DNA from 3 places in the Thalassolituus sp. UBA2009 genome. Region 2 is predicted to be linked to each of the others. Evidence: predicted binding sites of a transcription regulator. Region 2 holds the regulator's gene; each other region holds the start of a gene.
What was found. The regulator FNR, encoded in region 2, switches genes on or off when oxygen is low (the NO sensors DNR and NnrR bind a similar motif). The targets are predictions, from matches to a motif close to TTGATNTANATCAA.

Region 1 (2,268 bases), on a different contig from region 2:
GTAAAAACTGGTCAATGGTGTCCTGCACCTGAGCGGGCGGGTCGCTGCGTTTGACCTGACGGAATTCCTGTTCGGCGGCGTCGTAGTTGCCCAGGTAGTAGTAAGCACGCGCTAACTCCAGACGATAGCGGGCAACGCCGGGGTAGTTGCTGCTCAGGCGTTCGAAACTGAAGACCGCTTCGTTGAAATAGCCAAGCTGGGCGGCGCTGAAGGCGTAGTAGAAATCAAAGGATGGGTCGCCCTCATACAGGCTGAGCAGCGGCAGAGCCAGCTGATAGGCGCTCTGGTAATCATGACGCTGAACCAGCTGCGACAGTTGCTGATTGGCCGCGGCCAGTGTCGGCGCTGTTGTTTTGCTGTTAGCGGTGCTGATTGCCGGAGAGGTCGCTGGCGCCGTTTGCTCTGCGGCCTGCAGGACAGGCGCTGCAAGCAATGATCCGCACAGCAGCAGTGAGGCAGCGTGTGTTATTGGTCCTTTCACCTTGTCGAGTCCTTTATGGTCGCCAGTGTGTCTAGTGTGCACTGCCTGACGCTAAATACCAATAAGTGGAGGCTGTCTGCTGCGACAAAGGGAACAGGGCCGGCAGGGATGAAAGCCGGGCCTCTTGTTGATGTTCTTCTTATTTAAATAGCAAGGTTCGCACCATTAGTCATGATAACTATGTGGTTATTTGATGTGCATCAAGCTCTGTATCAACCTCATCTCGGGGCGATTTTTTCGTTGATATACATCAATTCCGCCTCTCAGACCCTTGCTAAAGTGAACTCATCGCAAACGCAATGACGTTGTCATCAACGCCCCGAATGGCACGGCTTAACTGAGAGGTGAGCACTATGTTTATGGATGAAGTTGTATTTTCCGGCCTGATTATTGTTGCCCTGACCTGCGCCTTTTTTGGCGGTGTTTACTGGGCTGTGAAGAAAGACATCGAAAAACACGGCACTGGCGAATAAGCCGGGCCTGCACGCTTTAGTTTTACTGTTTCTGCGCTGAGTACCTTGCCTCTGGGCCTGATGTTTATCGTCATGGCCCCTTTTTTTTATGTGCGCCTGATCAGTTCAGCTGATGCGCGGCCAGCAACAGTGGCTGGCGGATATTCAGCTGATCCAGACGGTCCAGCACCGCCTGCAGATCGTCTCCTTCCGGCACCGGCCCGATGCGTACCTTATGCAAACCGGCACCACCATCCTGAGTACTGATACTGACCGGCCAGGTCATGGGCGCCAGTGAGCGCTGCAGACTGGCCTGCAGACGCTGAGCGGCGGCGGCATCTGACAGTGCGCTGACCTGCACCCAGCGTACGCTGTGGGCGTGTGGAGGAGTGACGACTTCCACATCGACCTGAGCGGTACCCATTTTATTGATACCAAGACGAACGGCCGCCGCGTAGGAAAGGTCGATGATGCGGCCTTCGTGAAACGGACCGCGGTCATTTACCCGCACAATAATGGATTTGCCGTTATCCACCCGGGTAACACGCACATAGCTGGGTAATGGCAGAGTCTTGTGCGCGGCGGTGAATTGGTAAACATCATAAATTTCACCGTTGGATGTACGGTGACCGTGAAATTTCATGCCATACCAGGAGGCAATGCCGCGTTCTTTGTAGTTGTTGGCACTGTCCATCACCCGGTATTCCTTGCCGAAAACTTTATAGCTGCGTGGGTTACCCATGCTGCTGCGCGGTTCGGCTTTGGGTTCCGGCTCTTTCAGGTTATGGATGTCGGCAACGGTTGCCGGGGTGAAATCGTTGGCGTGCTGATAACGCGAGGTGGTACAGCCTGCCAGCACCAGAGTCAGTGCCAGCAGAAAAGAAAGCGCTCTCAACGCAGGGCCTCACTCAGCTGATACACCGCCATGGCGTACAGACGGCTGTGGTTGTAGCGGGTGATAACGTAGAAGTTATGTTCGCCGAGCCAGAATTCGGCGCCGACTTTACCCTGGAGGCGGATAAGATTGGCGGAACGGTCATCCGCGATCTTGATCGTTGGTTCAACGCCCAGTGCCTTTAATTCAGCAGCCGTCCATTTCGGCTTAAGGCTGTCGTTGATGATGTCTTCGTACTTTTTACCGCTGACGCGCACACGCTGAGTGACGGCTTCACCGCTGCGCCAGCCGTGGCGTTTGAAATAGTTGGCAACACTGAAAATAGCGTCGGCCGGGTTGCCCCACAGATCGCGTTTGCCATCTTTATCGGCATCCACGGCGTAATGCAGGAAACTGGTCGGAATAAACTGGCCATAGCCCATGGCGCCGGCGTAGGAACC
Region 2 (2,268 bases):
TTGCTCTTTGCGCTCGGCAGCGGATTCGATCATAAAAACACCCTGAATAATTGCGCCCGCTTTATAACAGAATGCATCGGGTGAAGGAACCGCCTGCGCAGGTCAGGCAGTTAAAAAGGAACGTCGCTCAGAGCGTTTGAGAGGAAGTACGCCTGCTCAGGCGGCACGGTCGAGCAGGGCAGTGGCCGCACCGAGGCTGGCGCAGAACTCTTCAATACTGACGCCGCTGCGGGGATGGTAAAAACGCTTCCACAGACGTGCGAGCTGTTCTGCGGTTGCATCGGCGGGCAGAACAAAATCATCATTGCGGGCATAGATAAACCAGGCAATGGCGGTGGCATAAGACAGGTTGGTGGTCAGCTCGGCATGAGGGTGACTGAGAAAATCATGCTGGCTGGCAAGGCCGCGCACGGTGCTGGCCAGTTCCGGCTGTTGCGCCAGATAAGCGTCCCATACATGGCGGTGGGTCAGGCTGTGAATGCGGTAAATGCCGAGAGCCCGTTGACCGGCGGCTTTGAGGTGCGATCCAAGAGCCGATTCCTGAGCCGCAGTTGCCAGCAGCAGGGTGCTGGCCATCGGGTTACTAACCCCGATGCGTTGCAGGGTTGGCTGGATTACCCAGCGGGTCAGTTCATTTGCGCAGATGCCCATGATCACCTCCTTATACGTCATATCGGCTGAATGACGCTGTTTCTGCAATCTTAGATCAGATTATTTTATCTGCTGCGGTTTTATACCAATTGCCAATAGATAGCCTGGATACCGGCGCCAGAAAAATAACGTCTGTTCAGCCTTTATTCTGGTAAAAGCATTTCCCGTACCAGAGGGCGTTGCATGAGTGTTCATAAGCAGAAAACAGGCATAAGAGGGCAGGCATAAAAAAACCGGCCTCTGGCCGGTTTTTTTGCTTACGGGTGAGCGGCTTACTCTTGCGGGTGAGCGGCACACTCTTTTTCAGTATTCAGACCGGCCAGTTCATACAGCATATCGGGGTCCTGCAGAATCACTTCTTTCCCCTGGGTCTCGATCAGACCGTTTTTCTGGAAGCGGGTAAACACGCGGCTGATGGTTTCTACCGCGAGGCCCAGATAGTTACTGATATCCACCCGCGACATCGGCAGGCGGAAATGACTGGCCGAGAAACCACGACGGGAATAACGCTGGGAAATATCAATCAGGAAAGAGGCCACGCGTTCTTCGGCGTTTTTCTTGCTGAGCAGCAGCATCATGTTCTGATCATGACGGATTTCGGTGCCCATGGTACGCATCAGCTGCTTACGCAGATCCGGCAGGTCATCGGCCAGACTGTCGAGTTGCTGCAGCGGAATTTCACAGACGGTGGTGGTTTCCAGCGCTTTAGCGGTTAACGGATAGTTGCCGTTATCATAACCGGCCAGACCAACCAGCTCAGAGGCCAGATGAAAACCGGTAATCTGTTCTTCGCCGTTACTCGCCAGAGTGTAGGTTTTCAGGGCACCGGTGCGTACGGCAAATACGGATTGAAACGCTTCGCCCTGCTGGAACAGCAGCTGACCTTTCTGGATCGGACGGCCACGGCGGATGATATCGTCGAGGCGCTCCATATCGGAATCGTTCAGGGACAATGGCAGACACAACGCATTCAGTGAGCAGGTCTGGCAGTGTGGTTGAGTGCCCCGCAGTGGAGCAGGCGCAACATGTGTCGTTTTCATGACTGATTCCTGAGTGAAACCCCGGTGTCGGAGTAAGTAACAAGTGCAGCAGTTGCGGCTATGTTCGGCATTAGCGCGCGATCTGTCAAGAAAGTAACCAGACCGATGCTGCCGTCCACAAACCAAATCCGATCAGTAATCCCCCGGCAACCTGACGCACGCGGTTGTTGCTCAGAAACGGCGTCAGTACATTGGCCGCCAGTGTGCTGGCAAACAGGGCTGGCAGGGTACCCAGACCAAAGGCGAACATCGCGGCGGCTCCCAGCAAAGGCTGGCCATTTGCGGCAACCCAGCTCAGCGTGCTGTAAATCAGGCCGCAGGGCAACCAGCCCCAGAGCATGCCCAGCCACAGACGATCTATCGCACGCGGAGATTGCATAAAACGGCGGGTCAGAGGCTGCAGGTATTTCCAGATTCCCTGGCCCAGTTGCTCAATACGGGTCAGCATCAGTGACCAGCGGGCAATATAGAGCCCCATCAGTATCAGCATCAGCGCGGCCAGTGTCCGCAAGATCAGCATCAGCCACTGGTGCTGGCTCTGCAGCCACAGACCTGCGCTGGCGACTATCAGCCCGGC
Region 3 (2,268 bases), on a different contig from region 2:
GCTGCCGTTGGGGCATTTGCCATTGCCAAAGGTCTGGTCGCGGCCGATCGTATTCCGCACAACGGCATTTGTACTGTGCGTATCTGGCAAAAAAATATTCAGAAAACCATTATCGCCCATGTACCGATCACCGATGGTGAGGTGCAGGAAACCGGCGATTTTGAGCTCGACGGCGTAACCTTTCCGGCAGCGGAAGTGGTGATTGAATTTATGGACCCGGCGGATGGCGAAGGTTCTATGTTCCCGACCGGTAACGTAGTCGATGATCTCGAAGTTCCGGGCATTGGTACGTTCAAAGCCACCATGATTAATTCCGGTATTCCGACCATTTTTGTCAATGCGGCGGATATTGGTTACAAAGGCACCGAGCTGCAGAAAGACATTAATTCCGATGCCGAAGCGCTGGCGAAATTTGAAACCATGCGTGCTTACGGCGCGGTAAAAATGGGTTTAATTGCCGACATTTCCGAAGCGGTTGCGCGCCAACACACGCCGAAAATTGCTTTCGTGGCACCTGCAACGGATTACGAAGCATCCAGTGGCAAACAGATTTCTGCAGCCGATATCGATGTCTGCGTACGTGCGTTATCCATGGGGAAATTACACCATGCGATGATGGGTACGGCGTCGGTGGCCATCGCAACGGCGGCGGCGGTACCTGGTACGCTGGTGAATCTGGCGGCCGGCGGTACCGAACGTGACTCCGTAACCTTTGGTCATCCGTCCGGTACATTACGCGTGGGTGCAGCGGCGGCGTTGGTTGATGGCGAATGGACGGCGACCAAAGCTGTAATGAGCCGCAGTGCGCGGATAATTATGGAAGGTAATGTGCATATTCCTGCCGACAACATCCATCTCTGAAGCAACATTCCTTATAGGGGTACTCCGGCCGGAGTACTCCATACTCATTAATGGCCCGTATGGCAAAGGTTCGGTCTTGCTGTAAGTCAGGGTTTGACCTTACGACGTATTTAACATGAGTAATCTTTTTATATGGATGGCTAATGTATGCGTCGGTTCTTGCTGGTTCTTTTGTTGCTGTTGCCAGGCGTTGGGGTAAGTCAGGCTGCTGAGAGGTTAAATGATGCGGAAGCCGTTAATTATGCCGGTAGTCTGCGTTATTTGTCGCAGCGGGTTATGAAAAATTATCTGGCGGTTGGCGCTGCTATTCGCCCCGATAAGGCCCATCAGCAATTGGATGAAAGTGTTGCGGAATTTGAACAACACTTGCAGCAGCTGCTTGATTATGCTGCAGATTCTGATTTGCAAAAATCGTTACGCCAGATCGAATCTTTGTGGCAACAGCAGCGCCAGATGCTGCTGTCCACACCACAAAAAGATCAGGCAAAAACCTTGTTGCAGGATAATAATCGCTTGCTGGCTTTATGTGAGCAAACTACTCATGCCATCAGTCAGGCCATTACTCAAGCCACCAACAGGCCCGAAGCTCTGCTGATTAATATTGCCGGACGACAACGGATGCTATCGCAGAAAATTGCCAAAGCTTATTTTGCTCTTTATTGGAATGTTCAGGATGAGGGGTTAAAGGCCGAATTTGAGCAGGCTGTGCAGCAATTTTCATTGGCCATGACGCAATTGCAGGGTAGCCCTGAGAGTACCGAACAGATTCGTCAGGCGTTGGCCAGGGTTGATTCGCAATGGACTTTTTCCCAGACCGGTTTTGCCTTAAATAAGGAAGGCCGTTATGTGCCGACGGTTATCGCTGTAACGACAGAATCCATTTTGTGGAAAATGGATGCCATTACTCATCAATATGAAGAGTTGATGAATCTCTGAGTATGGAGCGTCGCTGAAATATTTGTACATGGTAGTGGGCATACAAGCTAAGGCACAGCCCAAAGGCTGTGCCTTATGTTTTTTAAAGCGCCCGCTGCTGGTCGCGCAGTGCATCTTCAACGGCAAAGCGCATATATTGATCGTTCTGAGGAATGCGTTTAAGAAAATTCACAATGTCTGTATCCGGCTGCATTTTTCCTAAGGTCTCAACCATGCGGCGCTGCACCAGAGGTTCGTAGGTGGAAATCATCGACATCATCTTTTCCTGCACACCTCTGCCTAATTTAATCAGGGCGTTTTGTGCCTCTTCCGGAATTTTATGATCAAGATCGCCGAGGCTTTCTATCAATAGTTCCTGTGCGCGTAAATCCTGGGTGCGGATATTTCCCAGTACGGTGATCAGATGGCGTTTCATGGTCGTGCGGTAAGGGCCGCTGGCCTGCACGCGCACACGCTCCAATTTACGGATAA

Region 1: the regulator FNR is predicted to act here: its motif matches at 722-735, upstream of ccoM (cytochrome c oxidase subunit CcoM).
Region 3: the regulator FNR is predicted to act here: its motif matches at 938-951, upstream of B3P58_RS03935 (type IV pili methyl-accepting chemotaxis transducer N-terminal domain-containing protein).

What each region holds. Positions count from the first base shown of each region.
Region 1 is NZ_DDCJ01000058.1:143,151-145,418, forward strand. It holds gene B3P58_RS06725 (tetratricopeptide repeat protein) at 1-481, opposite strand, end outside; gene ccoM (cytochrome c oxidase subunit CcoM) at 835-954, shown strand; gene B3P58_RS06735 (septal ring lytic transglycosylase RlpA family protein) at 1,055-1,828, opposite strand; gene mltB (lytic murein transglycosylase B) at 1,825-2,268, opposite strand, start outside.
Region 2 is NZ_DDCJ01000141.1:35,004-37,271, forward strand. It holds gene ttcA (tRNA 2-thiocytidine(32) synthetase TtcA) at 1-33, opposite strand, end outside; gene B3P58_RS16900 (hypothetical protein) at 157-651, opposite strand; gene fnr (fumarate/nitrate reduction transcriptional regulator Fnr) at 924-1,691, opposite strand; gene B3P58_RS16910 (sulfite exporter TauE/SafE family protein) at 1,777-2,268, opposite strand, start outside.
Region 3 is NZ_DDCJ01000035.1:13,355-15,622, reverse strand. It holds gene prpF (2-methylaconitate cis-trans isomerase PrpF) at 1-861, shown strand, start outside; gene B3P58_RS03935 (type IV pili methyl-accepting chemotaxis transducer N-terminal domain-containing protein) at 1,009-1,797, shown strand; gene B3P58_RS03930 (hypothetical protein) at 1,880-2,268, opposite strand, start outside.